DNA from 3 places in the Streptomyces sp. NPDC002004 genome. Region 2 is predicted to be linked to each of the others. Evidence: riboswitches for the same ligand, from Rfam matches in the RefSeq annotation. Region 2 holds a riboswitch; each other region holds the start of a gene.
The links. A riboswitch is a leader RNA that binds a small molecule or an ion and turns the genes downstream of it on or off. The one in region 2 is predicted to bind cyclic di-AMP.
Positions count from the first base shown of each region.

Region 1: it holds a riboswitch for cyclic di-AMP, as region 2 does, so the genes downstream of both, ACWCP6_RS23455 (transglycosylase family protein) here and ACWCP6_RS22530 (M23 family metallopeptidase) in region 2, are expected to answer to the same signal.
Region 3: it holds a riboswitch for cyclic di-AMP, as region 2 does, so the genes downstream of both, ACWCP6_RS20845 (C40 family peptidase) here and ACWCP6_RS22530 (M23 family metallopeptidase) in region 2, are expected to answer to the same signal.

Region 1 is NZ_JBSFDP010000016.1:123,878-134,389, reverse strand. It holds gene ACWCP6_RS23470 (DNA ligase LigA-related protein) at 1-1,327, shown strand, start outside; gene ACWCP6_RS23465 (cytochrome P450 family protein) at 1,435-2,766, shown strand; gene ACWCP6_RS23460 (transglycosylase family protein) at 3,000-4,043, shown strand; cyclic di-AMP (ydaO/yuaA leader) riboswitch at 4,244-4,415, shown strand; gene ACWCP6_RS23455 (transglycosylase family protein) at 4,420-5,091, shown strand; gene eno (phosphopyruvate hydratase) at 5,329-6,612, shown strand; gene ACWCP6_RS23445 (FtsB family cell division protein) at 6,855-7,325, shown strand; gene ACWCP6_RS23440 (DUF501 domain-containing protein) at 7,360-7,881, shown strand; gene ACWCP6_RS23435 (Ppx/GppA phosphatase family protein) at 7,925-8,881, shown strand; gene ACWCP6_RS23430 (NAD(P)/FAD-dependent oxidoreductase) at 9,336-10,512, shown strand, end outside.
Region 2 is NZ_JBSFDP010000015.1:75,465-85,976, reverse strand. It holds gene ACWCP6_RS22555 (citrate synthase) at 1-157, shown strand, start outside; gene ACWCP6_RS22550 (CobW family GTP-binding protein) at 315-1,475, shown strand; gene ACWCP6_RS22545 (DNA gyrase/topoisomerase IV subunit A) at 1,534-3,987, opposite strand; gene ACWCP6_RS22540 (M16 family metallopeptidase) at 4,485-5,852, shown strand; gene ACWCP6_RS22535 (M16 family metallopeptidase) at 5,876-7,258, shown strand; cyclic di-AMP (ydaO/yuaA leader) riboswitch at 7,504-7,661, shown strand; gene ACWCP6_RS22530 (M23 family metallopeptidase) at 7,675-8,445, shown strand; gene ACWCP6_RS22525 (GntR family transcriptional regulator) at 8,674-9,366, shown strand; gene ACWCP6_RS22520 (HPr family phosphocarrier protein) at 9,641-9,922, opposite strand; gene ACWCP6_RS22515 (GNAT family N-acetyltransferase) at 10,032-10,512, shown strand, end outside.
Region 3 is NZ_JBSFDP010000013.1:60,014-69,149, reverse strand. It holds gene ACWCP6_RS20855 (ATP-dependent Clp protease proteolytic subunit) at 1-511, shown strand, start outside; gene ACWCP6_RS20850 (hypothetical protein) at 519-818, shown strand; cyclic di-AMP (ydaO/yuaA leader) riboswitch at 1,326-1,490, shown strand; gene ACWCP6_RS20845 (C40 family peptidase) at 1,494-1,967, shown strand; gene ACWCP6_RS20840 (DUF6328 family protein) at 2,082-2,621, shown strand; gene ACWCP6_RS20835 (ATP-binding protein) at 2,739-3,170, opposite strand; gene ACWCP6_RS20830 (helix-turn-helix domain-containing protein) at 3,422-4,282, shown strand; gene ACWCP6_RS20825 (DUF397 domain-containing protein) at 4,292-4,516, shown strand; gene ACWCP6_RS20820 (8-amino-7-oxononanoate synthase) at 4,526-5,665, opposite strand; gene bioB (biotin synthase BioB) at 5,917-7,125, shown strand; gene ACWCP6_RS20810 (adenosylmethionine--8-amino-7-oxononanoate transaminase) at 7,118-8,401, shown strand; gene bioD (dethiobiotin synthase) at 8,403-9,119, shown strand.

The DNA.
Region 1 (10,512 bases), on a different contig from region 2:
TTTCAGCAGGACGGAGGGCGTCGCCACCTACCTCGCCGTCGGCCCACTGCTGTGGCGCGAGTGGTGGCGCGCCCGCCATGCGGACCGGCACCCGCGCGGCCACGCCCTCGTCCGCGCCGCCCTCGACCTCGCCCGCTGCGGTCTCACCGGCGCCCTGCCGATGGACCTGCTCGAGGCGGTGCACCAGGAGTACCCGAAGACGGAAGCGGACGCGGACGTCATGGACGGCGAGCGCTACACCGATGCCCTCGCCTGGGCGACCGAACGCCGGTACGGCGGGCTGCGCCTTCTCGTCCCCGAGGACAACGACGCCCATGGCGTGGCGTACCGCCCCGCGCCCCTCCTCGTCGACGCCGCCGCCTCGTACGAGGAGCTGCCACCCGTGGACGCCCGGCTCCGGGAACTCGCCCTGGACGTCGCGCGCGACGACGAGGACACCTACGACGCCGCCGCCCTCGAACGGATCGCCTCCGGCGCCCGCGCCGCCCTCGAGGCGGCGGCCGACGCCGGCGACGCCACCGCCCTGCACCGGCTCGGCGCACTCGCCGAGACCCTGGGCGACGGCGAGGAGGCCGAGCGCTGGTTCCGGCGCGCCGTGGCCGCCGGGCAGACGCAGTCCGCGGTGCGGCTCGGCCGGATGCTCGCCGAGCGCGGCGCGGGCAAGGAGGCCGAGACCTTCCTGGAACTCGCCGCCGAGGCCGGGGACGGCGACGCGGCGACGTTGCTCGGCGCGCTGCTGCGCGACCGGTCCGTGCACTGGCTGACGAAGGCCGCACGGGCCGGGAACCCCGAGGCCGCCCAGCGGCTCGGCGACCTGCTGCTGGGTAGCGGCGACGAGGACGCGGCCTTCGGCTGCTACCAGCAGGCGGCGAACGCCCGGTACGCCCCGGTCGCGTTCGGCTTCGGCGCCCTGCACCGGCTCTGGAACGAGGCCGAGATCGCCGAGGTCTGGCTGCGCCGCGCCGCCGACGCGGGCGACGAACGCGCCGCCCACACGCTCAAGTTCGACCTGCGCCGGCCGATGGCCCCGGACGACGTGGTCGCGTTCTTCCGGGACGACGCCGAGGCGGGCGTCGGCCTCGACGCCGCCAACCTCGGCGTGCTCCTCGAAGCGCGGGGCCGTCTCGACGAGGCCAGGATCTGGTACCGCAAGGGATACGAGACGGGAGACGCGTACGGGGCCTTCCGGCTGGCCGAGCTGCTCCGGGGCGAGGGCGAGCGGGCCGAGGCCGAACAGTGGTACCGCAAGGCCGCCGGCCTCGGGCACGCCGGTGCCCGGCGGGCGCTCGGCGAACAGCCGGACGGGCCGGGCACGGCCGGGGAGTGAGCCGGAGGACGGCAGGGAGGGGGCCGTCGGGCGGGCGGGGCGCTCCGGGAGTGCGCCGGGGACGACGGGGATACGGCCGTCGAGCGGGCTGAGGATACGGTCGGGTGGTGACCGACAAGCCCGACGTCCCGGACAGCACGCCCCTCGCCGGACCCGCCCCCGGCGGCCCGGCCGCCGAAGCCGCCGGACCCGCCCCCGAACTCTTCAGCTGGGAGTTCGCCGCAGACCCCTATCCCGCCTACGCCTGGCTCCGCGAGCACGCGCCCGTGCACCGGACCCGGCTGCCCAGCGGAGTCGAGGCATGGCTGGTCACCCGGTACGCGGACGCCCGGCAGGCCCTGGCCGACCAGCGGCTCAGCAAGAACCCGGTGCACCACGACGAACCCGCGCACGCGAAGGGCAAGACGGGCATTCCGGGTGAACGCAAGGCCGAGCTGATGACGCATCTGCTCAACATCGACCCGCCGGACCACACCCGGCTGCGCCGCCTCGTGTCGAAGGCCTTCACGCCCGGCCGCGTCGCCGAGTTCGCCCCGCGTGTGCAGGAGCTGACCGACCGGCTCATCGACACGTTCGCCGAGCGGGGCGAGGCCGACCTCATCCACGAGTTCGCCTTCCCCCTTCCCATCTACGCCATCTGCGACATGCTGGGCGTCCCCCGCGAGGACCAGGACGACTTCCGTGACTGGGCGGGCATGATGATCCGGCACGGGGGAGGGCCCCGTGGCGGCGTCGCCCGGTCGGTCAAGAAGATGCGCGGCTACCTCGCCGAGCTCATCCACCGCAAGCGCACCGCCCCCGGCGACGACCTCATCTCGGGCCTCATCCGCGCCTCCGACCACGGCGAGCACCTGACCGAGAACGAGGCCGCGGCGATGGCCTTCATCCTCCTGTTCGCCGGCTTCGAGACCACGGTCAATCTGATCGGAAACGGGACGTACGCCCTGCTGCGCAACCCGGAGCAGCGCGCGCTGCTCCAGGCGTCCCTCGCCGCCGGTGAGACCGGTCTGCTCGCGACCGCCCTGGAGGAACTGCTGCGCTACGACGGGCCCGTCGAGCTCGCCACCTGGCGGTTCGCCACCGAGCCGCTCGCCATCGGCGGGCAGCGCATCGCGGCCGGCGACCCCGTGCTCGTCGTCCTCGCCGCCGCCGACCGTGACCCGGAGCGGTTCGGCGAGCCCGACACGCTCGACCTCGCCCGGCGCGACAACCAGCACCTCGGATACGGGCACGGCATCCACTACTGCCTCGGCGCGCCGCTGGCCCGGCTGGAGGGCCGGACCGCGCTCGCGACACTGCTGCGCCGGCTCCCGGATCTGCGTCTCGCCGCCGAACCGGACGACTTGAGATGGCGGGGCGGGCTCATCATGCGGGGGCTGCGCACGCTTCCGGTGGAGTTCACGCCGGAACCGGCCCGTTCGGTTCCCGACGGGGCCTGAGCTGTTGCATCCGCGGCTCCGGTGCGGTCGCCGGGCCCACGCGGCGCGGCGTCGGAGCCCTGCGTTCCGGACACTTCGGACCTCATGGAACTGACGCAGCGTCATAACTGTGATCTTCGCGTGATCTGCGCTGCATCGACTTGTGACACACGTTCGACTCCCGCTAGGTTCACCCCGACTCGGTGACCCACGGTCGCCGCTGTCGCCACAGCTCTCACGCGAAAGGCAACCGCATGCTCTCCGGGAACGGCCGCCATCGTCGCCCCCGTCAGGCTCCCGCTCTGGTCGTCGCGGCCGGAGTGACCGGCTCCGCCATCGCGATCCCGTTGCTCGGGGCCACCGGCGCACACGCCGCCGAGGTCACCACCTGGGACCGGCTCGCGGACTGTGAGAGCGGCGGCTCCTGGAGCGCGGACGACGGCAACGGCTACTACGGCGGACTCCAGTTCTCGCAGGAGATGTGGGAGCAGTACGGCGGTCTGGACTACGCGTCGCGCGCGGACCAGGCCAGCCGCTCGCAGCAGATAGCGGTCGCCGAGAAGGTCCTCGCCGATGTGGGTCCTAGCGCCTGGACCACCTGCGCGCCGCTCGTGGGGCTCACCCAGGGCGGAGCGGCGGCCAAGGTCGACACCGGTGTGCCGGACGGTGACCCGTCGGCGTCCGCGGACGAGGACGGCGGGGACCTGACGGAACCGCTGGGCATGTCGCCGGACGCGTCCGGTTCGTCCGACAGGACTGACAAGTCCTCCAGTGCGGGTAAGTCATCCGACTCCTCCGACTCATCCGATTCTTCTGAGTCGTCCAAGACATCCGACTCGTCGGATTCATCCAGCACGGGTACCGACGGTGCGGGAGAGAAGAGTCACGACGCCACCACGAAGTCGGACAAGTCCGGCGTCGACGAGGGCACTTCGAAGGACACGTCGGACGACCCGGGCGCCGGGTCCGGCCGGCACCGCGGCGATGCGGCCCAGGAGGACCCGGCCGGCACCCGCGCCGACGACTCCGCCGGCCGGCACGCCTCGCGCGGCGACGCCTCCCGTGGCGCCGACGGCGGCGCGTACACCGTGCGCGAGGGCGACAGCCTCTGGACCATCGCCGACGCCCATGACGTCGAGGGGGGTTGGAGCGCGCTGTACGCCGACAACAAGAAGACCGTCGGCTCCGATCCGGACCTCATCATCCCCGGTCAGAGCCTCGACCTCGGTCTGGGGGGCGACAAGGGCGACAAGGGTGCCGATGGCGACGCAACCCAGGACGAGACGTCGGACAAGTAGAGAACGGCGCCCGAATCGGACGGCGATTAGCGGCACTTCACGTTGAATGTCCGGTTTGGAAAAACTGAGAGATGGGTCTCAAGGGCCCTGATCCTCTTTGAAATTCGCCGGTTTACCTGCCTACGGTCGTGACCGCTCGCCGCAGCGGGCACCCAGGGCCGTCACGCCGAATCCTGCCGACGGCCGTGCGGGAACAGTCGTCGCGTCAAGCGCCGTAGGCAGGAGCGGGGGACCCAAGGTAGGTGCCGGGCCCGGGAGTTGAAAGACGATCCGGGAACGGCTTGGGGTGAAGTCGTGCGCATGGACGCACGGCCGGGCACTCACACGGCCCGAACCCGACAGCTCACCTCGTAGGCGTCGGTGAGGGGATCACTTCATGCTGCTTTCCGGCAAGGGCAAGCACCGCCGTCCGTCCAAGGCCACCCGCGTCGCCGCTCTCGTCGGCGTCACCGGCGTCGCCGTCGCCGCCCCGCTGGTGGCGGCCGGCTCGGCCTCCGCCGCCACCACCTCCGAGTGGGACGCGGTCGCGCAGTGCGAGTCCGGTGGCAACTGGGCCATCAACACCGGCAACGGCTACTACGGCGGTCTGCAGTTCTCCGCCTCCACCTGGTCCGCGTACGGCGGCAGCGCCTACGCGTCGACCGCCGACAAGGCCAGCAAGGAGCAGCAGATAGCCGTCGGCGAGAAGGTCCTCGCCGCCCAGGGCAAGGGTGCCTGGCCGAACTGCGGCACGGGCCTGTCCGGCGCCTCCCCGCAGCAGTCCGCCCCGGCTCCGGCCCCGAAGCCGAGTGCCCCGCACACCGACTCCCAGGCCGCCTCCCGCTCCCAGCAGCGCACCGCGCCGGTCCAGAAGACCGTGACCACCCCGACCGGCAAGAAGGTCAAGAAGGGTGACGGCGAGTACAAGGTGGTCAAGGGCGACACCCTCAGCTCGATCGCCGCGAAGAAGCACGTCGAGGGCGGCTGGCAGAAGCTGTTCCGTCTGAACAAGGACATCGTCGACGACGCCGACGTCATCTTCCCGGGCCAGCAGCTGCACCTCGGCTGATCCCAGGCCCCCCAGACCGCCTCGCCCCGGTGCGTGTTCCCCCGTACGCACCGGGGCGGGGCTCTTTTTGTTCCGTTCGAAAACAATTTGCTCCGGGTTTTTGTCCACGGGGCGGTCCGTCGGCTGGCCGATGCCCCGGAGCCGGTTAGGCTCATGTCGCGAGGCCCCTCCAGGCCCGCACCCCTTCGCGGGTCGAGCGGCCCGCGTACACGCGTCACATCCCAGAAGGAGATGCTCGTGCCGTCCATCGACGTCGTCGTAGCCCGGGAAATCCTCGACTCCCGAGGCAACCCCACGGTCGAGGTCGAGGTCGGCCTCGACGACGGCAGCACGGGTCGTGCCGCCGTTCCCTCCGGTGCGTCCACCGGTGCGTTCGAGGCCCTCGAGCTCCGTGACGGAGACGCCAACCGCTACGGCGGCAAGGGCGTCGAGAAGGCCGTCCTCGCCGTCATCGAGCAGATCGGCCCGGAGCTCGTCGGCTACGACGCCACCGAGCAGCGCCTGATCGACCAGGCGATGTTCGACCTCGACGCCACCCCGGACAAGTCCTCGCTCGGCGCCAACGCCATCCTCGGCGTCTCCCTGGCCGTCGCCCACGCCGCGTCCGAGGCCAGCGACCTCCCCCTGTTCCGCTACCTCGGCGGCCCGAACGCGCACCTGCTGCCCGTTCCGATGATGAACATCCTGAACGGCGGCTCGCACGCCGACTCCAACGTGGACATCCAGGAGTTCATGATCGCCCCGATCGGTGCGGAGTCCTTCTCCGAGGCCCTGCGCTGGGGCACGGAGGTCTACCACAAGCTCAAGGCCGTGCTGAAGCAGCGCGGGCTGTCCACCGGCCTCGGCGACGAGGGCGGCTTCGCCCCGAACCTGGGCTCCAACCGCGAGGCCCTCGACCTGATCATCGAGGCCATCAAGGAGGCCGGCTACACCCCCGGCGAGCAGATCGCCCTGGCGCTCGACGTCGCCGCGTCCGAGTTCTACAAGGACGGCGCGTACCTCTTCGAGGGCAAGGAGCGCTCCGCCGCCGAGATGACGGAGTACTACGCGGAGCTCGTCGCCGCCTACCCGCTCGTCTCCATCGAGGACCCGCTGTTCGAGGACGACTGGGCCGGCTGGAAGACCATCACCGACAAGCTCGGCGACAAGGTCCAGCTGGTCGGTGACGACCTGTTCGTCACCAACCCGGAGCGCCTGGCCCGCGGCATCGAGGAGGGCACCGCCAACGCCCTGCTCGTGAAGGTGAACCAGATCGGTTCGCTGACCGAGACCCTGGACGCCGTCGAGCTGGCCCAGCGCAACGGCTTCAAGTGCATGATGTCGCACCGCTCCGGCGAGACCGAGGACGTCACCATCGCCGACCTGGCCGTCGCGACCAACTGCGGCCAGATCAAGACCGGCGCCCCGGCCCGCTCCGAGCGCGTCGCCAAGTACAACCAGCTGCTGCGCATCGAGGAGATCCTCGACGACGCCGCGGTGTACGCCGGCCGCAGCGCCTTCCCGCGCTTCCGGAACCAGTAGGCACAGCCGGGGCTCCCGTGCCCGGCACGGGTGACAGCCCCGTCGTACGTACGTCCTCGCGCCCGGTCCCGTACCGTGTGCGGGGACGTACGCGCGTACGCCCCGATGGGCGCGTACCGGGACCGCATACAAGGGGAGGCGGGACACATGGCCGGGTCGTGCATTCCCGGGGGACGCCCCCCGGACCCCCGGCCGGAAGGGCGGGACGACGTGCCCGGCGCGCTCCGGCGAGGTGAGGTCCGGTGAGCGGCCGGGACCGGTTCTCCACCGCCACCCGGCTGCGACTGCTCGGTGAGCAGACCGCGGCCCGCGTCTACCGCTCCCAGACCAAACGGCAGGCCCGCCGCTCCCGGCTCACCGGCCGGGCCGCGATCCTCGTGCTGGTGTTCTGCTCGATGGTCGTCGCGATCGCCTATCCGATGCGCGAGTACGTCTCCCAGCGCGCCGAGATCGCCGATCTGCGCCGCCAGCAGGAGCGGGAGCGGCAGCGGGTCGAGGAACTGCGCGACGAGAAGGCCCGATGGCAGGACGATTCGTACGCGAGGCAGCGCATAAGGGACCGCCTGCACTACGTGATGCCGGGCGAGACCGGGTACACGGTGGTCGACCCCGAGGCGGCCCACCGCACCCGCACCACCCAGGGCGCGGCCGACCGGCCCTGGTACTCCAACGTCTGGGACGGCGTCGACAAGGCCGACCGCGCGGACCAGTGAACCCCATACGAACAAGAAAGACGCACTTCACGGCATGGAAACGCCCCCGCCCAGCACTCCGCGCACCGAGCCGACCGAGGCCGACGTCGAGGCCTTCCAACAGCAGCTCGGGCGGCCGCCGCGCGGGCTGCGCGCGATCGCACACCGGTGCCCGTGCGGGCAGCCCGACGTCGTCGAGACCGCCCCGCGGCTGCCGGACGGCACCCCCTTCCCGACGCTCTACTACCTGACGTGTCCGCGGGCCTCGTCCGCGATCGGCACGCTCGAGGCGGAGGGCGTCATGAAGGAGATGACGGAACGGCTCGCCACCGATCCCGAGCTCGCCGCCGCGTACCGCGCGGCGCACGAGGACTACGTCCGGCGCCGCGACGAGATCGAGGAGCTCAAGGGCTTCCCCAGCGCGGGGGGCATGCCCGACCGCGTGAAGTGCCTCCATGTGCTCGTGGCGCACTCCCTGGCCGCGGGTCCCGGCGTGAACCCCCTGGGCGACGAGGCCATCGCCCTGCTGCCCGAGTGGTGGGCCAAGGGCCCGTGCGTGACCCCGTGCGCCGAGTAGCCGGCCGCCCCCGCCCCTGAGCACCCAGCAAGGAGCCCCACCCATGACCCGCGTAGCCGCCGTCGACTGCGGCACCAATTCCATCCGTCTGCTCGTCGCCGACGTCGACGCCGCGACCGGTGAACTCGTCGAGCTCGACCGTCGTATGACGATCGTGCGGCTCGGCCAGGGCGTCGACAGGACGGGGCGGCTCGCCCCCGAGGCGCTGGAACGGACCTTCGCCGCGTGCCGCGAGTACGCGGCCGTGATCAAGGAGCACGGCGCGGAGCGGGTCCGCTTCGTGGCCACCTCGGCGTCGCGGGACGCCGAGAACCGGGACGAGTTCGTGGCGGGGGTGCTCGGCATCCTGGGTGTCGAGCCCGAGGTGGTCACCGGCGACCAGGAGGCCGAGTTCTCCTTCACCGGTGCCACGCGCGAACTGGCCGGGCGGGCCGACCTGGCGAGGCCCTACCTCGTCGTGGACATCGGCGGCGGCTCGACCGAGTTCGTCGTGGGCGACACCCGGGTGAACGCCGCGCGCTCCGTCGACATCGGCTGCGTACGGATGACCGAGCGGCACCTCGTGCACGACGGCGCGGTCACCGACCCGCCCACGCCCGATCAGATCCGCGCCGTCCGCGCGGACATCGAGGCCGCCCTCGACCTCGCCGAGGAGACGGTCCCGCTGCGCGAGGCGCACACGCTGGTCGGGCTCGCGGGCTCCGTCACCACGGTCGCCGCGATCGCGCTCGGCCTGGACGACTACGACAGCGACAGGATCCACCACGCCCGTGTCTCCCACGAGCGGGTCGCGGAGATCACCGGGGAGATGCTGCACTCCACGCACGAGCAGCGTGCGGCGTACCGGGTCATGCACCCGGGGCGGGTCGACGTGATCGGCGCGGGCGCGCTGATCCTTCTGTCGATCATGGAGCGGATCGGGGCCCGTGAGGTCGTCGTCAGCGAGCACGACATCCTCGACGGCATCGCGTTCAGCCTGGTCGAGGGTGACGGACGATAGGCGGCCCGCAGGGTCCCGACGACCCGGCCGAGGGGACCGGAAAAGCCCCTCGGCTGAGCGGGGCGCGCGGCGGATGAGCGCGCCGAAGTGCCTCGTGAGCGCGTCGCAGGAGGCCCCGTCGGAAAACTTCGTGAAGTTCTTCACAAGGATTTCGGCTCGGGAGGGCGAGGTTTTGCACCGTCAGGGCCCGCCGAAGCCTTCGATTGCTTCGCGGCACGGGGCGTTGAGGGGTTCCCCGTATGTTACGCGCGTGTGAAATCGACGAGTGGTCCAGCGGCCGGATGGGGCCGGAGAGGCTGTTCAAGCGGGGTCGGCAACGTTTCCGATTGCACCGTGGTTCCCCCCGGGGCCCATGACCTCCGTCACGTGGGCCGCGCAGTGTAGCAGAGGGACCCTGCATGCTTGTGAAGGGGCTCACGAGCGACCCCCTCCGGGCGGGTGGATACTCGATGGCATGAGCACCACGGAGCGTCCCAGGATCCTCGTAGTAGGCGGTGGGTACGTAGGCCTGTACGCAGCTCGGCGCATCCTCAAGAAGATGCGCTACGGCGAGGCGACCGTCACGGTCGTCGACCCGCGGTCGTACATGACCTATCAGCCCTTCCTCCCCGAAGCCGCCGCCGGCAGCATCTCCCCGCGGCATGTCGTCGTCCCGCTGCGACGCGTGCTGCCCAAGGCGGAGGTCCTCACCGGTCGGGTCACCACCATCGACCAGGACCGCAAGGTCGCCACGATCGCGCCGCTCGTCGGCGCGGCCTACGAGCTGCCTTTCGACTACCTGGTGGTCGCCCTCGGCGCCGTCTCGCGCACCTTCCCGATCCCCGGCCTCGCCGAGCAGGGCATCGGCATGAAGGGCATCGAGGAGTCCATCGGTCTGCGCAACCACGTCCTCGAGCAGCTCGACAAGGCCGACTCGACCACGGACGAGGAAGTGCGCCGCAAGGCCCTCACCTTCGTCTTCGTCGGCGGTGGCTTCGCCGGTGCGGAGACCATCGGTGAGGTCGAGGACATGGCCCGCGACGCGGCGAAGTACTACAGCAGCGTGTCCCGCGAGGACATGCGCTTCATCCTCGTCGACGCCGCGGACAAGATCCTCCCCGAGGTCGGCCCCAAGCTCGGCCAGTACGGCAAGGAGCACCTGGAGAGCCGCGGGGTCGAGATCTACCTCAGCACCTCCATGGACTCCTGCGTCGACGGCCACGTCGTGCTGAAGAACGGCCTCGAGGTCGACTCCAACACGATCGTGTGGACCGCCGGTGTGAAGCCGAACCCGGTGCTCGCCCGCTACGGTCTGCCGCTCGGCCCGCGCGGCCACGTGGACACCCAGACGACGCTCCAGGTGCAGGGCACCGACTACATCTGGGCCGCCGGCGACAACGCCCAGGTCCCGGACCTCGTCGGCCGCAAGGCCGGCAACCCGAACGCCTGGTGCCCCCCGAACGCCCAGCACGCACTGCGTCAGGCCCGGGTCCTCGGCGACAACGTGATCTCCGGTATGCGGGGCTTCCCGCAGAAGGAGTACAGCCACGCCAACAAGGGTGCGGTCGCCGGTCTCGGCCTGCACAAGGGCGTCGCGATGATCGTCATGGGCAAGGTGAAGATCAAGCTCAAGGGCCGTCTCGCCTGGTACA
Region 2 (10,512 bases):
GCCGCGTGAGATGTTCACGCCCACCTTTGCGTCGGCCCGTGTGGTCGGCTGGAGCGCCAACATCCTGGAGCAGGCCGAGGACAGCAAGATCATCCGCCCGGCCGCCCATTACGTGGGGCCGGTGCCGCCACAGCCGGTGCCTCTCGCTGTGGCGTGAGAGGGCTGCCTCCTCCCACGCCCGGTGCCGGCGCCTCTTCCCGGGCCCCGGCACCGGGGCCTCTCCCCGGGCCGTGACCGGTGGCGCTCCCCGGCCTGCCCGAGCCCACCTATCCTGGGCCGGGCACCAGGAGCGTCGAAGTGAGAGAGGCCGTACGTTGAGCGAGCAGCAGATCCCGGTCGTCGTCATCGCCGGTTTCCTGGGCTCCGGAAAGACCACACTTCTCAACCACCTGCTGCACAGCAGCAGAGGCAGCCGCATCGGCGCCATCGTCAACGACTTCGGGTCGATCGAGATCGACGCCATGGCCGTTGCCGGGCAGCTCGGGGACTCGACCGTCTCGCTCGGCAACGGCTGTCTGTGCTGCGCCGTCGACGCGAGCGAGCTCGACGAGTACCTGGAGCGGCTGACGCGGCCCTCGGCCCGTATCGACGTCGTCGTGATCGAGGCGAGCGGTCTGGCGGAACCGCAGGAGCTCGTGCGCATGGTGCTCGCGAGCGAGAACCCCCGCATCGTGTACGGCGGCCTGGTCGAGGTCGTGGACGCCGCGGAGTTCGACGCGACACGGCAGCGTCACCCCGAGGTCGACCGGCATCTGGCCATCGCCGACCTCGTGGTGGTCAACAAGGCGGACCGGACCACGGAGTCCGCGCGCGAGCGCATTCTCGGCGTCGTCGGAGATCTCGCCGCGCAGGCGGCCGTGGTGCCCGCCTCGTACGGGCGCATCGACCCCGAGCTGCTCTTCGACCGCCGCGACGTGGGGGAGCGGATCGGGCAGCTGTCCTTCGACGACCTTGCCGCCGACGCGGGCCAGGAGGACTGTGGCGCGGGGCAGCAGGACGGCGGCGCCGGACACGGGGACTGCGACGTGCACCACGACCACGGCGCGGGCTGCTCGCCGGCGCATCTGCACAGCGCATACGACAGCGTGTCCTTCACCGGGCGGCTTCCGATGCACCCGCGACGGCTGATGGACTTCCTGGACAGCAGGCCCGACGGGCTCTACCGCATCAAGGGGTACGTCGACTTCGGCGCCGCGGACCCGCGGAACAAGTACGGGGTCCATGCCGTCGGGCGGTTCCTGCGGTTCTACCCGGAGCCGTGGGCGCGGGGCGAGGACCGACTGACGCAGCTGGTGCTCATCGGCTCCGGGTTCGACGGCACCGCCCTCCACAAGGAGCTGGAGGCCTGTCAGGACGGCGAACTGCACGACACCGCCGACGAGCGCACCATGTGGGGCGTCCTGCGGTACGTGCAGGAGCCGGACCATGCACGGGAGCAGGACCAGGAGCAGGACCTGGCCGGAGAGCCGGCGTAGGCACACCTGCCTGCCCGGTGCCCGGCGCCGCCCTCGCGCCGCCGGGCACCCGAGGGGCCTATACCGGTCCTGCCACCGCCGCCACCGCCTTCGCGAGCGACACGCCCGAGCCGTCCCGGCGCGGGTCGGGCTCCGGCAGTTCCACCGGCAGGCCGCTCTTCTGCGCCGCACGCGCGGGTGTGGGGCCCGCCCAGGCCAGGCTCAGACAGTCCTCGCCCTTCAGGAACCGCTGGCAGCGCACGCCGCCCGTGGCCCGCCCCTTGCGCGGGTACTGGTCGAACGGGGTGAGCTTGGCCGTCGTGTGGACCGAGTCGTCGAGTGTGCCCCGCGAGCCCGCGACCGTGAACACCACCGCGTCGGCCGACGGGTCGACCGCCGTGAACGAGATGACCTTCGCGCCCTGGGCCAGCTTGATGCCGGCCATGCCTCCCGCGGGGCGGCCCTGCGGGCGCACCTGGGCGGCCTGGTAGCGCAGCAGTTGGGCGTCGTCGGTGATGAAGACCAGGTCCTCATCGCCGGTGCGCAGCTCGACCGCGCCGACGATCCGGTCGCCCTCCTTGAGGGTGATGACCTCCAACTCGTCCTTGTTGGACGGGTAGTCGGGCACCACCCTCTTCACCACGCCCTGTTCCGTGCCGAGCGCGAGGCCCGGCGAGGACTCGTCGAGCGTCGTCAAGCAGACGACCTTCTCATCACCCTCCAGGGAGAGGAATTCCGAAATCGGGGCGCCGCCCGAGAGGGTGGGCGCCTGAACGGTCTCCGGGAGCTGCGGCAGGTCGATGACCGGCAGGCGCAGCAGCCGACCCGTCGACGTCACCGCGCCGACCTCGCCGCGCTGCGTCGCGGGGACGGCCGAGACGATCACGTCGTGCTTGTGGCGCTTGCCGCCGTCCTCGGGCAGGGGCTCCCCGGTGGCCGTGCGCGCCAGCAGGCCGGTGGACGACAGCAGGACGCGACACGGGTCGTCGGCCACCTGGAGCGGCACGGCTGTGGCGGGGGCGCCCGCCGACTCCAGGAGCACCGTGCGCCGCTCGGTGCCGAACTTCTTCGCCACAGCGGCCAGTTCGGAGCCCACCAGCTTGCGCAGCTCGGCATCCGAATCCAGGATCCGGGTCAGCTCCTCGATCTCCGCACGCAGCCGGTCGCGCTCGGACTCCAGCTCCAGCCGGTCGAACTTGGTGAGGCGGCGCAGCGGGGTGTCGAGGATGTACTGCGTCTGCACGTCGCTCAGCGAGAAGCGCTCGATCAGGCGCTCCTTGGCCTGCGCCGAGTTCTCGCTGGAGCGGATGAGCCGGATGACCTCGTCGATGTCCACGAGGGCGACGAGCAGGCCCTCCACGAGATGCAGCCGGTCACGCCTCTTGCCGCGCCGGAACTCGCTGCGGCGCCGCACCACTTCGAAGCGGTGGTCGAGATAGACCTCCAGCAGCTCCTTCAGACCCAGCGTCAGCGGCTGGCCGTCGACGAGCGCCACATTGTTGATGCCGAAGGACTCCTCCATCGGCGTCAGCTTGTACAGCTGCTCCAGGACGGCCTCGGGGACGAAGCCGTTCTTGATCTCGATGACCAGACGCAGCCCGTGCTCACGGTCGGTGAGGTCCTTGACGTCCGCGATGCCCTGGAGCTTCTTCGAGCCGACCAGGTCCTTGATCTTCGAGATGACCTTCTCGGGCCCCACCGTGAACGGCAGCTCCGTGACGACGAGACCCTTGCGGCGGGCCGTCACCGTCTCGACCGAGACCGTCGCGCGGATCTTGAAGGTGCCGCGGCCCGTCTCGTACGCGTCGCGGATTCCGGCCAGGCCGACGATGCGGCCGCCGGTCGGCAGGTCGGGCCCCGGGACGTACTTCATCAGGGTCTCGAGGTCGGCGTTCGGGTGCCGGATCAGATGGCGGGCGGCCGCGACGACCTCGCCCAGATTGTGCGGCGGCATGTTCGTCGCCATGCCGACGGCGATCCCGGAGGCGCCGTTGACCAGTAGGTTCGGATAGGCGGCGGGCAGTGCCACCGGCTCCTGCTCCTGGCCGTCGTAGTTCGGGGCGAAGTCGACCGTGTCCTCGTCGATGGACTCCGTCATGAGGCTCGTCGCCTCGGCCATCCGGCACTCCGTGTACCGCATGGCGGCCGGCGGGTCGTCATTGCCCAGCGAGCCGAAGTTGCCGTGCCCGTCGACCAGCGGCACACGCATCGAGAACGGCTGCGCCATGCGCACCAGGGCGTCGTAGATCGACGCGTCGCCGTGCGGGTGCAGCTTGCCCATGACCTCGCCGACGACACGGGCGCACTTCACATAGCCGCGCTCGGGGCGCAGCCCCATCTCGTTCATCTGGTAGACGATGCGGCGCTGCACGGGCTTCATGCCGTCCCGGGCGTCCGGCAGGGCCCGGGAGTAGATCACCGAGTACGCGTACTCGAGGAAGGAGCCCTGCATCTCGTCGACGACGTCGATGTCGAGGATCTTCTCCTCGTACGAGTCGTCGGGCGGCGGGGTCTTCGTGCTGCGGCGGGCCATCGCTGCTGCGGCTCCTTCACCAACATGAACGGAACGGGGAACGGTTCTGACGCGACCATTGTGGACCGGCCCGCCGACAACGCGGACCGCGACCCGACCGTACCGGCTCGCCCACGGGTCCTCGCCGCGTGCTCCCCGGACTTCCCGCGTCGGCGGCGCCGGACGGGATGCCGCAGGGCCGCACGGGCGGTCGGGGCGTACCCCCGCTCGGCTCGGGCCGCCCGCCCTCGTCCCGTCCGGTGCACGCGCTTCCACCTGCGCCGATGCCCGTATCCCCGGCCGGCCACGTGCGCACCCGCACCCGGGCCGCCGGCCGAGCTGTGCGCGGACCCGCCCCGTGGCCCTCCCCGGAGCGCTGGGCGGCTCACCCGGACCGGCGTTCCCCGCCGCTCGCTCTCGGCGTACCCGGCCCGGGAACTTCGCCAGGTGTCAGCACGCTTGCATACAGTGGCAGGACAGGCAGGGAATTCCCCAGTTTCGCGATCGAAGGGACGTACATGCCCATGGGTCACACGGCCACAGCGCAGGCCGGCTCCGGCGGCCTGACAGCGACCGAGCACCGCCTGGCCAACGGCCTGCGCGTGGTGCTCTCCGAGGACCACCTGACCCCGGTCGCCGCGGTCTGCCTCTGGTACGACGTCGGCTCGCGCCACGAGGTCAAGGGCCGTACCGGCCTCGCCCACCTCTTCGAGCACCTGATGTTCCAGGGCTCGGGCCAGGTCAAGGGAAACGGCCACTTCGAGCTGGTGCAGGGCGCAGGCGGCTCGCTGAACGGCACCACCAGCTTCGAGCGCACCAACTACTTCGAGACCATGCCGACGCACCAGCTGGAGCTGGCGCTCTGGCTGGAGGCCGACCGGATGGGCTCGCTGCTCGCCGCGCTCGACCAGGAGTCGCTGGACAACCAGCGGGACGTCGTCAAGAACGAGCGGCGCCAGCGCTACGACAACGTCCCCTACGGCACCGCGTTCGAGAAGCTCACCGCCCTCTCGTACCCCGACGGCCACCCGTACCACCACACCCCCATCGGCTCCATGGCCGACCTGGACGCGGCCACCCTCGAGGACGCGCGGGACTTCTTCCGCACCTACTACGCGCCGAACAACGCCGTGCTGTCGGTGGTCGGCGACATCGACCCCGTGGAGACGCTCGCCTGGGTCGAGAAGTACTTCGGATCCATCCCGGCGCACCACGCCAAGCCCGCTCCGCGCTCCGGCTCGCTGCCCGAGACCATCGGCAGCGAGCTGCGCGAGGTCGTCGAGGAAGAGGTCCCCGCGCGTGCCCTGATGGCCGCCTACCGGCTGCCGGAGGACGGCACCCGCGCGTGCGACGCCGCCGACCTCGCGCTCACCGTGCTCGGCGGCGGCGAGTCGTCCCGTCTCTACAACCGCCTCGTGCGGCGCGACCGCACCGCCGTCGCGGCCGGATTCGGGCTGCTGCGCCTGGCCGGTGCCCCGTCGCTCGGCTGGCTGGACGTGAAGACCGCCGGCGACGTCGAGGTGCCGGTCATCGAGGCCGCCGTGGACGACGAGCTCGCCCGCTTCGCCGAGGAAGGCCCGACGCCCGAGGAAATGGAGCGTGCCCAGGCCCAGTTGGAGCGCGAGTGGCTGGACCGGCTGGGCACCGTCGCGGGCCGCGCCGACGAACTGTGCCGGTACGCGGTCCTGTTCGGTGACCCCCAGCTCGCGCTGACCGCGGTCAAGCGCGTCCTGGAGGTCACCGCCGACGAGGTCCGTGAGATCGCCAAGGCCCGCCTGCGCCCCGACAACCGCGCGGTGCTCGTCTACGAGCCCGTCGAGTCCGCCGACAGCACCGCCGCCCCCGAAGAGACCGCCGCGACCGCAGACGAGGAGGCGGCGAAGTGACCGACGCCGCGACGGACGTATCCATGGAGTTCCACCCCCAGCCGCAGCCGGGCGAGGCCAGGCCCTGGGCGTTCCCGGCGCCGCAGCGCGCCACGCTCGACAACGGCCTCACGGTGCTGCGCTGCCATCGTCCGGGCCAGCAGGTGGTCGCCGTCGAGGTGCTCCTCGACAGCCCCCTCGACGCCGAGCCCGAAGGGCTCGACGGCGTGGCCACGATCATGGCCCGGGCCCTTACCGAGGGCACCGACAAGCTCTCCGCAGAGGAGTTCGCAGCGGAGCTGGAGCGCTGCGGTGCCACCTTCGACACGCACGCCGACCACCCCGGTGTGCGGATCGCCCTCGAAGTGCCCGTCTCCCGGCTCCTCAAGGCGCTCGGACTGCTCGCGGACGCCCTGCGTGCGCCCGCGTTCGAGCAGAGCGAGATCGAGCGGCTGGTCAACAACCGGCTCGACGAGATCCCGCACGAGATGGCCAACCCGGCCCGGCGCGCCGCCAAGGAGCTGTCCAGGCAGCTGTTCCCGGCGTCCTCGCGCATGTCGCGCCCGCGCCAGGGCACCGAGGAGACCGTCGCGCCGATCGACGCGGCGGCCGTGCGTGCCTTCTACGAGCGGCACGTGCACCCCGCCACGGCGACCGCCGTCGTCGTCGGCGACCTCTCCGGCGTCGACCTGGACGCCGTCCTCGGCGAGACCCTGGGTACCTGGACGGGCGGTACGGCGCAGCCCCACCCGGTGCCCCCGGTGACCGCCGACGACACCGGACGCGTCGTCATCGTGGACCGCCCCGGGGCCGTGCAGACGCAGCTGCTCATCGGCCGGGTCGGGCCGGACCGGCACGACCGCGTGTGGCCGGCGCAGGTGCTCGGCACCTACTGCCTCGGCGGCACCCTCACCTCGCGGCTGGACCGCGTGCTGCGTGAGGAGAAGGGATACACCTACGGCGTACGGGCGTTCACCCAGGTGCTGCGCTCCGCGCCCTCCTCTCCCTCGGGAGGGGCGACGGGCGCCGCGATGCTCGCCATCTCCGGTTCCGTGGACACCGCGTCGACGGGACCGGCCCTGGCGGACCTCTGGCAGGTGCTGCGCACGCTCGCGGAGGGCGGTCTGACGGACGCCGAGCGCGATGTCGCCGTGCAGAACCTCGTGGGGGTCGCGCCGCTCAAGTACGAGACGGCGGCGGCCGTCGCCGGCACCCTCGCCGACCAGGTCGAACAGCATCTGCCGGACGACCACCAGGCGGAGATGTACCGCCGCCTCGCCGCCACGGGCACCGTGGAGGCCACGGCCGCGGTCGTGAACGCCTTCCCGATGGACCGTCTGGTGACCGTCCTCGTGGGTGACGCGGCACAGATCGAGGAGCCCGTGAAGGCCCTCGGGATCGGTGAAGTCACCGTGGTGACGGGCTAGTCGAGCGGACGGGGCTCCTGACGGCCGACTGGTCCAGGAGCCTCGGACGGGTGGTGCAGGTGGCCCCGGCGGCATACGTGTCGCCGGGGCCCATGTGTCATGCGGTTTGTCCGAATTGATGGGGAGGCTGCCCGTCTGCCCTGTGGCATGCACTACAAAACCGGTGTTCCGTTTGTCGATTGAAAGACGCCCCCCGTAGCGTCAACGCGACTGTCCGCCACGCAGTACGCCGCGCCCGCGGCACCGGGCAGTCATCGCCGAGTCCCCGTACGGCGCGAGCCAGGGGAGCCGGGGACCCATGAAGTCCCTGGGGTGAATCGGGCTCCCTCCCGAGGGGGGCCCGTAGGAGACCTTCCTGCTCCGAACCCGTCAGCTAACCCGGTAGGCGAGAGGGAAGGAAAGGACCCGCCTCTTTCATGGCGTTCACCCGTGCTACCGGGAAGCATCGTCGTCCGAGCCGTCTGGCACGTACGAGCACACAGGTCGCAGGCGTCGCGGCCCTCACCACCACCGGGGTCGTCGCCGGGCTGGCCGCTCCCGCATTCGCTGCGGACCCCGTGCCCACGCTCGACGACACCGGGCTGAACCGGGCCATCACGATCAGCGACACGCTGCCGGAGCAGATCGACGCGCAGGCCGCCGCCCAGAAGCAGGCCGCCCACGAGGCCGCCGCGCAGCGGAAGGCGGAGGCGGAGGCCAAGCGCAAGGCCGAGGCCGCCGCGAAGAAGGCGCGTGCGGAGAAGGAGCGGGCCGCGCGCGAGGCCGAGCGCAGGCGCCTCAACCGGTTCGTCCTGCCGGTCACGGGCTCGTACATATCGACCGGCTACCAGGCCAGCAGCTCCCTGTGGTCCTCGGGGCACCACACCGGCGTCGACTTCCACGCCGCGTCCGGCACCCCCGTGCACTCCGTGGGCGCGGGCACCGTCGTCACCACCGGCTGGGGCGGCGCGTACGGCAATCAAGTAGTGATCAAGATGCACGACGGCACGTACACCATGTACGGGCACCTGTCGTCGATCGGTGTCTCCGTCGGACAGTCCGTCACGCCGGGGCAGCAGATCGCCCTCTCCGGAGCCACCGGCAACGTCACCGGGCCGCACCTCCACTTCGAGGCCCGCACGAGCCCCGAGTACGGCTCCGACATGGACCCCGTCGCCTATCTGCGCGCACACGGCCTGCACGTCTGACCCGGGCCCCGGTCCTGCGCCCCGGGAATCCCGCAGAACGCCCGAAAGCCCCGGCTCCCCGAGCCGGGGCTTTCGCGTTCCGGTTTCGCGCCGCGTTCCCGCCCCTCCCTGGCCAAAAAATATCCATGGAATCCGGCCCGCCGTCGGAAATTCGCGCTCCCTGCAATAGAGTCGCTGAACGAGCGTCAATCGACCGCGTTTCGCGGGGGTTAAGGCGGAGGTCCGGTCATGCGTATTCCCGCGCAGTCGGTATGCACGGCGATCAGGGACGACATCGTCGCCGGTGTCCACGGGCGCGGAACGCGGCTCACCGAGGAAGTGCTCGCGCGGCGGTACGGGGTCTCCAGGGTGCCCGTGCGCGAAGCGCTGCGCACCCTGGAGGCGGAGGGCTTCGTGGTCACCCGCCGCCACGCGGGCGCGTGCGTCGCCGAGCCCACCGAGGAGGAGGCCGCCGACGTCCTGGAGGTCCGCATGCTGCTGGAGCCCCTGGGTGCGGCGCGTGCCGCGCAGCGGCGCACGGACGGGCACCTCAAAGTGCTCCGCGGCCTGGTCAGGCTGGGTCAGGAGCGCGCCAGGCGCGGGCACAGCGAGGATCTGCGGTCACTCGACGGCTGGTTCCACGAGACACTCGCGCAGGCCTCGGGCAGCCCGGGTCTGACCGCCCTGCTCACCCAGCTGCGGCACAAGATCGCCTGGATGTACTCCGTCGATCCGCCGGCGAGCCCGGCGGAGTCCTGGGCCGAGCACGGGGCGATCCTCGACGCGGTGGCGCGCGGGGACGCGGAGCGGGCACGCGCCCTCACCGCGCTGCACGCCGAACGGGCGTCGTCCGCGCACCGGCTGCGATTCGGCCCGAACGCCGTCGCGGGCCGCGTGAGGAGTTCGCAACATGCCGTAAACACGGCAGGCCTGCGTCTTTAACAGAGGGGCCGTATACAAGAGGTATTCGAAGTGGGCGGAATTCTGCTGCCCATTTTCCGGGCCGCATTTTCCGGCGCCGTCCATTACCAGCCACACTTTGTCGGGGCGTGCTTCTTTCCCGAGCTCGCACTTCGTTCCCGTCCCATTGCCGGCCGCTCGCACGGCGCCGCACTCGACCGCGGGCACCGGCTCGTGCGAGGGCGCAAAACCGCGGAGCCGCGCGTGCCCCCGAAAGGACGGGGGTCGCGCGGCTCCGCCGTGATCTGTGGGGCCGTCAGACGGTCTCGGGGAGCTCCTCGAGCCCCTCGGCGACCAGCTTGGCCAGACGGTCCAGGGCCGCCTCGGCGCCCTCGGCGTCGGAGGCCAGGACGATCTCCTCGCCGCCCTCGGCGCCCAGGCTGAGCACCGCGAGCATGGAGGCGGCGTTGACCGGGTTGCCGTCGGCCTTGGCGATCGTCACGGGGACACCCGCGGCGGTGGCGGCACGGACGAAGATGGAGGCGGGGCGGGCGTGGAGACCCTCGGCCCAGCCGACGTTGACGCGGCGCTCAGCCATGTGATGCTGCCCTTCAGGTTTCACAGGGTTGTCTAGACCAGTGTGGCATACCGTCGTGGGTGATCGATGGGTCCGGTGCGATGGCCGGTTGTGCCCGTACCCTAACTCCATGCAGACCCCGTCGGACCGGCATGAATACCCTGCTCACTGGGAGGCCGACGTGGTGCTGCGCGACGGCGGCACCGCCCGGATCAGGCCGATCACCACCCAGGACGCCGACCGCCTGGTCAGCTTCTACGAACAGGTCTCGGACGAGTCGAAGTACTACCGCTTCTTCGCGCCGTACCCGCGGCTGTCCGCCAAGGACGTGCGCCGCTTCACCCACCACGACTACGTGGACCGGGTGGGGCTCGCGGCCACCATCGGCGGCGAGTTCATCGGGACGGTCCGCTACGACCGCATCGACGCCCGCGGTCTGCCGGCCAGCGCGCCCGCCGACGAGGCCGAGGTCGCCTTCCTGGTGCAGGACGCCCACCAGGGCCGCGGCGTGGCCTCCGCGCTCCTCGAGCACATCGCGGCCGTCGCCCGGGAGCGCGGCATCCGCCGCTTCGCGGCCGAGGTGCTGCCCGCCAACACCCGGATGATCAAGG
Region 3 (9,136 bases), on a different contig from region 2:
CGACGACACGACGGCCAACGATGTGATGGCGCAGTTCATGCACCTGGAGTACGCGGCGCCGGACCGCGACATCTCGCTGTACATCAACTCCCCCGGCGGCTCGTTCAGTGCGATGACGGCGATCTACGACACCATGCGGTACGTCGGCTGCGAGGTGGAGACGGTGTGCCTGGGGCAGGCGGTCGGGGAGGCCGCGATCCTGCTGGCGGCGGGTGCGCCCGGCAAGCGCTCCGCACTGCCCGGAGCGCGCATCGTGCTGCGCCAGCCATCGGCGCCGGAGCCCCTGCAGGGCCGGCCGGACGACCTGGACATCCATGCGCGCGAGCTGCTGCGGGCGCGGGCACAGTTGGAGGAGATGCTGGTCCGGCACACCGGACGCGAGCCCGAACAGGTCGCCGCCGACATCGAGCGCGACACGGTCCTGGACGCCGCGCAGGCCGTCGCCCACGGACTGATCGACGCGGTGGTCCCGAGCCGCAAGACTCAGCGTCCCGCACACGGTGCGAGGTGACGCGCCGATGCTGCCGCCCGAACTGCCGCCGCTGCCCGCGCTGACCCGCGCCGAGGCCGAGCTGATCGACCGTTATCTGGAGGTCGTCGACCTGCTGGGCCGCATCAACCCCGCTCGCGCCGAGCGCACCTACGGCGGTCTGCGCGCCGCCCAGGCCCTGGTCGGCAAGGCCACGGCGCTCCGCGACGCGCTCACCCTGATGCACCAGCGCGGCGAGTCCGAGGTGCACGGTCCCACGCTGGTAAGGGCACTGCGCGTTCTCGACGGCGAGCGGCGCGCCGCCCGGGTCACGCTCCCGCCGGCCTGACTCCTCCGGCAGGGCGGACCGACCCGCGACGAACAGGGCCCGCGAGGGACCGGACTCCACGACGGGCCCGACGCACGCACGCACGACCGACCGGACCGAACCGGACCGAACTGAACCGGACCGAGGGCACCCCGGAATCGGACGAACTGAGTTGACGACCCGTTCGGAACCGACCCCGACACGTCCGGAAGCGATCCGAAACGCACCAGACGGGTTACCCCCCGATGGCGTAATCGGCCATCGACGCGATGGACGAACAGAGTTGCTCGATCCGCGTACAACTCACGTGGAATCTCACGCTCCGCCGCTGGTCCGGGGGTCATCGACACCCTCCGTGATGTTCGAAAGGTGTGGTGTCCACCCGAACAGACACATCGTGAGTAGCCTCACAAATGCCCGGCAGAACTCGGAATTCGCGCCTTTCGTGCGTGAAGATCCCTTCCGACGACAAGACCCCGCCACCGCGGCGGGGCGGTCCGGGCGGACGCCGAGTCCTGCCGCCGCCCGGATACCCGGTCGACAGATGTGGATCGGCAGGAGTGGAGGACCCAGCACGGCGGGCCGGCCGGAGCGATCCGATCGGTCCTTGGGGTGAAGCCGCGTCAGCGGCCGGGCATCTTCGCCTGCCCGAACCCGACAGGTCATCCTTCACAGGCGGCTGACGAAGGGTTGCGCATGACTGCGCTGAATCGCGTCCCGTCACTCCTGGGCCGGGCCGGCACCGCATCGGCTCTCACGCTGGCCGCCGTCGGCGGCACCATCGTGGTTCCGGGGGTCGCTGCCGACGCCGAGGCCGCCACGTTCGGAGCGAGGGCGCTCCAGGTGGCGGCGTCCAAGAGGGGCGCGCCGTACCAGTGGGGGGCCACCGGACCACGCCGCTTCGACTGCTCCGGACTGACGCTGTACTCGTTCAAGCGCGCGGGCAAGAAGCTCCCGCGCACGGCCGCGGCGCAGTACAACAGGACCCGCCATGTCCCGGCGTCCCAGCGCCAGCAGGGCGACCTGGTCTTCTTCCACTACGGCTCGAGCGTCTACCACGTGGGCATCTACGCCGGGAAGGGAAGGATCTGGCACTCCCCGAAGACCGGGGACGTGGTCAAGATGTCGAAGATCTGGACCAGGAACGTCTGGTACGGGCGGGTGCGGTGACCCTCGGGCGCCGGCGCATCCGCTGAAGCCGTGGCGCGGGTGGTGGCGACCCCTACGGGGGCCCCTGCCCGCGCCGGCGGTAGGAGACGGGCCGACCCGGGAACCCGTCTCCTCATGCCGGACGTCCGATTCGTGACGGCGCGACGGGAAACACCCCTCGAGCGCGCCGACCGCAACTTCTCCGAGCTTCTGCAGGAGCTCAGAGTCACCCAGACCGGGGTGCAGATCCTCTTCGCCTTTCTGCTGACCCTGGCTTTCACCCCTCGATTCCCCACGCTCGACGGCTTCGAGCGGGCCACCTACGTCACGACGCTGCTCCTGGCGATGCTGTCCGCCGCGCTCTTCACGGCGCCCGCAGCGCTCCATCGCTTCCTGTTCCAGCAGCACGCCAAACGGCAGATCGTGCGTGTCTCGTCGCAGTTGTCCCGGGTGGGCCTGGGCGCCCTCGCACTGGCGCTCACCGGCTCGGTGCTGCTCGTCGTGGACGTCGCGGCGGGGCGGACCGGAGGCGTCGCCGCCGGGTGCGGGACCCTGCTCGTGTGCGTCCTGCTCTGGGGCGTCCTGCCGCGGCTGGTGCGGCGCCGGAACATCGCGGTCCGGCCGGCGTCCCGTCCGACGGCACGCGTGCCCGCGCGCCGAGGGCGCCGCCGGTGACGCCTCGGGCCGCCCGGGCGACACGCGGCCTGAGCGACACGGCACCTGGACGGGGCAGAGGAGGCTCCGGGACCTGCCGGGGAGCCCGGGACCCGGCGAGCGCGCTCCGGGCCGAGGTCAGTTCTGGACGGGAACCGTCCAGGGAAGCGCGATCCACACCGTCTTGCCGCCCTCGGGCGTCGGACTGACGCTGAGTCTGCCGCCGTACTCGTTGGCCAGCCAGCGGATGATCACCATGCCGCGGCCGTTGTCCTGCTGCACCGCCGCGGGCAGCCGCTTGGGGAAGCGGGGGTGGCTGTCGGTGACGCCGATGCGCAGCTGCTCGTCGCGCTCCAGCGTCACGTCCACGGTGAACGTGGGCGACTGGCCGAAGGTGTGCTGGACGGCATTGGTGGCGAGTTCGGAGACGATGAGCCGGACCGTGTCGGCCACATCCGCGTCCCCGGGCAGTCCCCATTCCGTGAGGACATTGCTGACGTATTTCCGCGCCGCGGAGACCGAGGCGGGATCGCTCGGCAGAGTGACGGAGGCTTCTTGGTGGTCTGCCATGGCGACGTCGTCCCTTTCCCATCGGGGCCGGACTCCGACACGTGGCGGATGGTTCGATACGGCCCCGGACCGGTGCTGTCGCCAGACTGCCACTCGCGCGCCGATCAGGGAGCGCATCCCCTGAGAATGCATATATCTGTCGCTCGAAGCGGTGAACTCTGCGACGAGAGAGCGTATTTGACCCATACCGTGTGGCTTCCTCTACCGTCGGCGGGTGAGCCGCCGCGGTGTCGGCCGGAAGGAGACGGCCCATGCAGCACGGTCCCGCGGTGCGCCGCCGCAAGCTCGGCGCGGAACTGCGTGCGCTCCGCGACCGCTCGGGGCTCACGAGCGGTGAGGCCGCCCGGCGCGCGGGCTGGCACCAGTCGAAGGTGAGCCGGATCGAGACGGGCCGCAGCGGTGTGAAGCAGGCCGATGTGCGGCTGCTGCTCGACATGTACGGCGTGGAGGACATCCAACACCGGGAACTTCTGGTCGCGTTGGCGGGCTCCGACGACGACGGCGGGCGGCGTCACTGGTGGCACGCCTATCGCGGGCTGCTGCCACCGGCATACCAGGACTTCATCAGTCTGGAGGCACAGGCCTGCGGAATGCGCACGCTGGAGAACTCCGTGGTGCCGGGCCTGCTGCAGACCCCCGACTACGCCCGCGCGGTGACCCGGGCCTCGCTGGGCGGCCTGCCGGAGCGGCAGATCGAGGCGCTGGTCGACGTACGGCTGGCGCGTCAGGACGTGCTGCGCGGCGATCCGCCGCTGGAGTTCAGCGCGATCCTCGACGAGGCGGTGCTGCGCCGGCAGGTGGGCGGGCCCGGCGTGATGGCGGCGCAGCTGAGGCATTTGGCGAAAGTGGCGTGCCTGCCGCATATGCGGATCCAGGTATTGCCCTTCACGGCGGGCGCCCATATCGGCCAGACCGGCGCTTTCGTTATTTTCTCATTTCCGCACATTGCCGATCTGGACGTGGTTGTTCTCGACCACTTGATGAGTAGTCTCTACCTCGAACGGAAAGAAGACCTCAGGGCATACACCGAAGCCTTCAACTCTCTTCGGAATCACGCCCTTTCACCCACGGACTCATTGGACTTCATCGCCGGGATGGGTGACGGCGCATAGGGAGGCACCATGACCGCTCTGCCTCGGCACGTTCCGTCCAGCACATCGCTGGCCCCCGTCGGCTGGCGGCGCAGCAGCCGCAGCACGGGCATGAACAACTGTGTGGAGACGGCCGAGCTCGGCCCGGGCCCCGCGGCGGGCCTGCTCGCCGTCCGCGACTCCAAGAATCCCACGGGGCCCGCCGTGCTCTTCTCGGCCGCCGCCTGGGGGACCTTCCTCGACGGTCTGCGCTGATCCCCGGGGTCAGCGGGGCGCGGTACGCCCGATCACGCGCACGGCCTCGGCGATCTGCTCGTCGGTGAGGTCCGCCCGGGCGGTCAGCCGCAGCCGCGAGATCCCGTCCGGCACGGACGGCGGCCGGAAGCATCCCACGGCCACCCCGGCCGCGCGGCAGTCGGCCGCCCACTCCACGGCCTCCTCGGGCGAGGGCGCCCGCACCGAGACCACCGCCGCGTCAGGGCGCACCGCCTCCAGGCCCGACGCGGTCAGCCGCTCGTACAGCTCGGTCGCGACGGCCCGGGCGCGTGCGGCGCGTCCGGGGTCGCGGCGCAGCAGGCCGAGGGCGCCCAGCGCGGCGCCCGCGGCCGCCGGTGCCAGGCCGGTGTCGAAGATGAAGGTACGAGCCGCGTTGATCAGGTGGTCGATGACCGGGGCCGGTCCGAGGACGGCACCGCCCTGGCTGCCGAACGACTTCGACAGGGTGACCGTGGTGACCACGTCGCAGTCGCCCGCGAGACCGGCCGCGAACGGCGCGCCGCGGCCTCCGTCGCCGAGCACGCCCACGCCGTGTGCGTCGTCGACGACCAGCCCGGCGCCGGCCTCACGGCAGGCGGCGGCGAGCCCGCCGAGGGGGGCCGCGTCGCCGTCCACCGAGAAGACGGTGTCGGAGAGGACCACGGCGGGTCCTTCATGGGTGTCCAGCGCCTTGCGCACCGCCTCCACATCGGCGTGCGGCACGACCTGGGTCGTCCCGCGCGCGAGGCGGCAGCCGTCGATGAGCGAGGCGTGGTTCCCGGCGTCCGACACGATCAGCGAGCCGTGCGGGGCGAGCGCGGTGACGGCGGCGATGTTGGCCGCATAGCCGGAGGAGAACACCAGGGCGGCCTCGAAGCCGCAGAAGTCGGCGAGCTCCCTCTCGAGCTGGGCGTGCAGTCCGGTGGAGCCGGTGACCAGCCGGGATCCGGTGGCGCCGCCGCCCCAGCGGAAGGCGGCCTCGGCGGCCGCCTCGGTGACCTGGGGGTGGCGCGCGAGCCCGAGGTAGTCGTTGCTCGCCAGGTCGAGCAGTGTCGACTCCGCACAGCGCGGACGCAGGGTGCGCTCCAGACCGGCCCGGCGGCGCAGACGTGCCTGCTCGTCGATCCAGTCGAAGGGAGATCTCGCCATGGCCGCCTCCGGGGCGTACGAGGGGTTCGCTGTGCAGGAAGAGAGGATGCGCGGTGCGGCCGGGTTGTCCGGCGGCGGGCCCCGCCCGCAGGTACCGCCCCCGTTGTGGGCCGCGCCTCGTTTGTAGGCAGTGCACAGACTGTAGCTCCACGGCCAGCCGCCAAGAATGTGGCAATACCCACACTCCGAACGGTGGGAGTTGTGCGAACTCTCCTTGGCCTGAGTACGCTCCGTAGGCAAGGATCGGCGCCATGGATCTGCTGAACACGCTGGTGGACAAGGGGCTTCGGCGCGAGCTGCCGACCCGCGAGGAGGCGCTGGCCGTACTGGCCACCTCCGACGACGACGTGCTCGACGTGGTGGCGGCGGCCGGAAAGGTGCGGCGTCACTGGTTCGGCCGACGGGTGAAACTCAACTATCTGGTCAACCTGAAGTCGGGCCTGTGCCCGGAGGACTGCTCGTACTGCTCGCAGCGGCTCGGCTCCAAGGCGGAGATCCTCAAGTACACCTGGCTGAAGGCGGACGAGGCGTCCGAGGCGGCCGCCGCGGGTGTCGCGGGCGGCGCCAAGCGGGTCTGCCTGGTCGCGAGTGGCCGCGGTCCGACGGACCGCGACGTCGACCGGGTGTCGCAGACGATCCAGACGATCAAGGAGCAGAACGAGGGCGTCGAGGTGTGCGCCTGTCTCGGCCTGCTCTCGGACGGCCAGGCCGAGCGGCTGCGCGCGGCCGGCGCCGACGCGTACAACCACAATCTGAACACCTCGGAGAGCACGTACGGGGAGATCACCTCCACGCACACGTACGCCGACCGGGTGGACACGGTCCAGAAGGCGCACGCGGCGGGTCTGTCCGCCTGCTCCGGCCTGATCGCCGGCATGGGCGAGACCGACGAGGACCTGGTCGACGTGGTCTACTCGCTGCGCGAGCTGGACCCGGACTCGGTGCCGGTGAACTTCCTGATCCCGTTCGAGGGCACCCCGCTGGCGAAGGAGTGGAACCTCACCCCCCAGCGCTGTCTGCGCATTCTCGCCATGGTCCGCTTCGTCTGCCCGGACGTCGAGGTGCGGATCGCGGGCGGCCGTGAGGTGCACCTGCGCTCCATGCAGCCGCTGGCGCTGCACCTGGCCAACTCGATCTTCCTCGGCGACTACCTCACCAGCGAGGGCCAGGCCGGCAAGCAGGACCTGGACATGATCGCGGACGCCGGTTTCGAGGTCGAGGGCACGGACACGGTGACGCTCCCCGAGCACCGGGCGGCCGGCGGCTGCGGCTCGCAGCAGGGCTCGGCCTGCGGGTCCCACGGCACCGGGGGCTGCGGCTCGCACGAGGACGCGGCCTGTGGGTCCCACGAGGGCTCCGTGTGCGGCTCCGCACCGGCCACCGAGACGTCCGAGGCCCGTACGGACCTGGTCGCGGTACGCCGCCGGGGCGCCGGCACGGACCTCGCGCCCAATGCCTGAGCCGCTCACCCCGGACGTGCTGCTGGCCCTGGACCGGCAGCACGTCTGGCACCCCTACGGCCCGATGCCCGGCCGCCAGGAACCGCTCGTCGTCGAGTCGGCGGCCGGGGTGCGGCTGCGCCTCGCCGACGGCGGGCGTGAGCTCGTGGACGGCATGTCGTCGTGGTGGTCGGCCATCCACGGCTACAACCACCCGGTGCTCAACGACGCGGTACGGGCCCAGCTGGACCGGATGAGCCACGTCATGTTCGGCGGCCTCACCCACGAGCCGGCAGTGGGACTGGCGAAGCGCCTTGTCGACATGTCGCCCGAAGGCCTGGAGCACGTCTTCCTGGCCGACTCGGGATCGGTGTCCGTCGAGGTCGCGGTGAAGATGTGCCTCCAGTACTGGCGTTCGCTGGGCCGCCCCGGCAAGACCCGGCTGCTCACCTGGCGGGGCGGCTACCACGGCGACACCTGGCAGCCCATGGCGGTGTGCGATCCCCAGGGCGGCATGCACGAGCTGTGGTCCGGCGTGCTCCAGCGCCAGGTCTTCGCGGACCGGCCGCCGGTGGAGTACGAGGAGTCGTACGCCGCCCACCTGGACGACCTGATCGGCCGGCACGCGGACGAACTGGCCGCCGTGATCGTGGAGCCGGTGGTGCAGGGCGCGGGCGGCATGCGGTTCCACTCCCCCGCCTATCTGCGGGTCCTCCGCGAGGCCTGTGACGCGCACGACGTGCTGCTCGTGTTCGACGAGATCGCGACGGGTTTCGGCCGCACCGGCGCCCTGTTCGCCGCCGACCACGCCGGCGTCACCCCGGACGTGATGTGCGTGGGCAAGGCCCTGACCGGCGGCTACCTGACCATGGCGGCGACCCTGTGCACGCCGCGCGTGGCGGACGGGATCTCGCAGGGCGAGGTCCCTGTCCTGGCGCACGGCCCGACGTTCATGGGCAACCCTCTGGCGGCTGCCGTCGCCTGCGCGTCGATCGACCTGCTGCTCGGCCAGGACTGGCAGACGGAGGTCAAGCGCATCGAGACCGCCCTGCGGGAGGGGCTCGCGCCCGCGTCGGATCTCCCGGGAGTACGGGAGGTACGCGTCCTGGGCGCGATCGGCGTCGTCCAGCTCGACCACGAGGTGGACATGGCGGCGGCCACCCGGGCGGCGGTCTCCGAGGGCGTGTGGCTGCGGCCCTTCCGCGACCTCGTGTACACGATGCCGCCGTACATCACCGACGGCGAGGACCTCGCCCGGATCGGCCGTGCGGTGTGCGCGGCGGCGAAGGAGGGCTGACATGACCGTTCTGGTGGTCACCGGTACGGGGACCGAGGTGGGCAAGACCGTGACGACGGCGGCCGTCGCGGCGGCGGCGTGCGCGGCCGGAAGGTCGGTCGCGGTACTGAAGCCCGCGCAGACCGGGGTCGGCCCCGGCGAGCCGGGTGACGTGGACGAGGTGATCCGGCTCGCGGGCGGGGTCACGGTGGCCGAACTCGCCAGGTTCCCCGAGCCGTTGGCACCCGAGACGGCGGCGGCGCGCGCGGGGCTGCCACCCGTCGGACCGCGGGAGATCGCCGAGGCGGCGGAAAAGCTCGCCGCCGACCACGACCTCGTACTCATCGAGGGTGCGGGCGGACTCCTCGTGCGCTTCGACGCCGCCGGCTCCACCCTGGCCGACGTGGCCCGGGAGCTCGGGGCGCCGGTCCTGCTCGTGGCGTCCGCAGGGCTCGGCACGCTCAACACGACGGCGCTCACGGCGGAGGCGCTGCGCGCCCGGGGCATCGGGTTGACCGGTGTGGTCGTCGGCAGCTGGCCCCGTCTGCCCGACCTCGCCTCGCGCTGCAATCTCGCGGACCTGCCGGTGTCCGCGGGGGCGCCCCTCGTGGGAGCGGTACCGGAGGGGGCGGGTGCCCTCGATGCGGCCGCGTTCCGCACGGCGGCCCCGGGATGGCTGGCGCCCCGGCTGCACGGCACGTGGGACGCCGAGCGGTTCACGTCCCACGAGGGCCCGTGACGGCCGAAGCCCTCCGG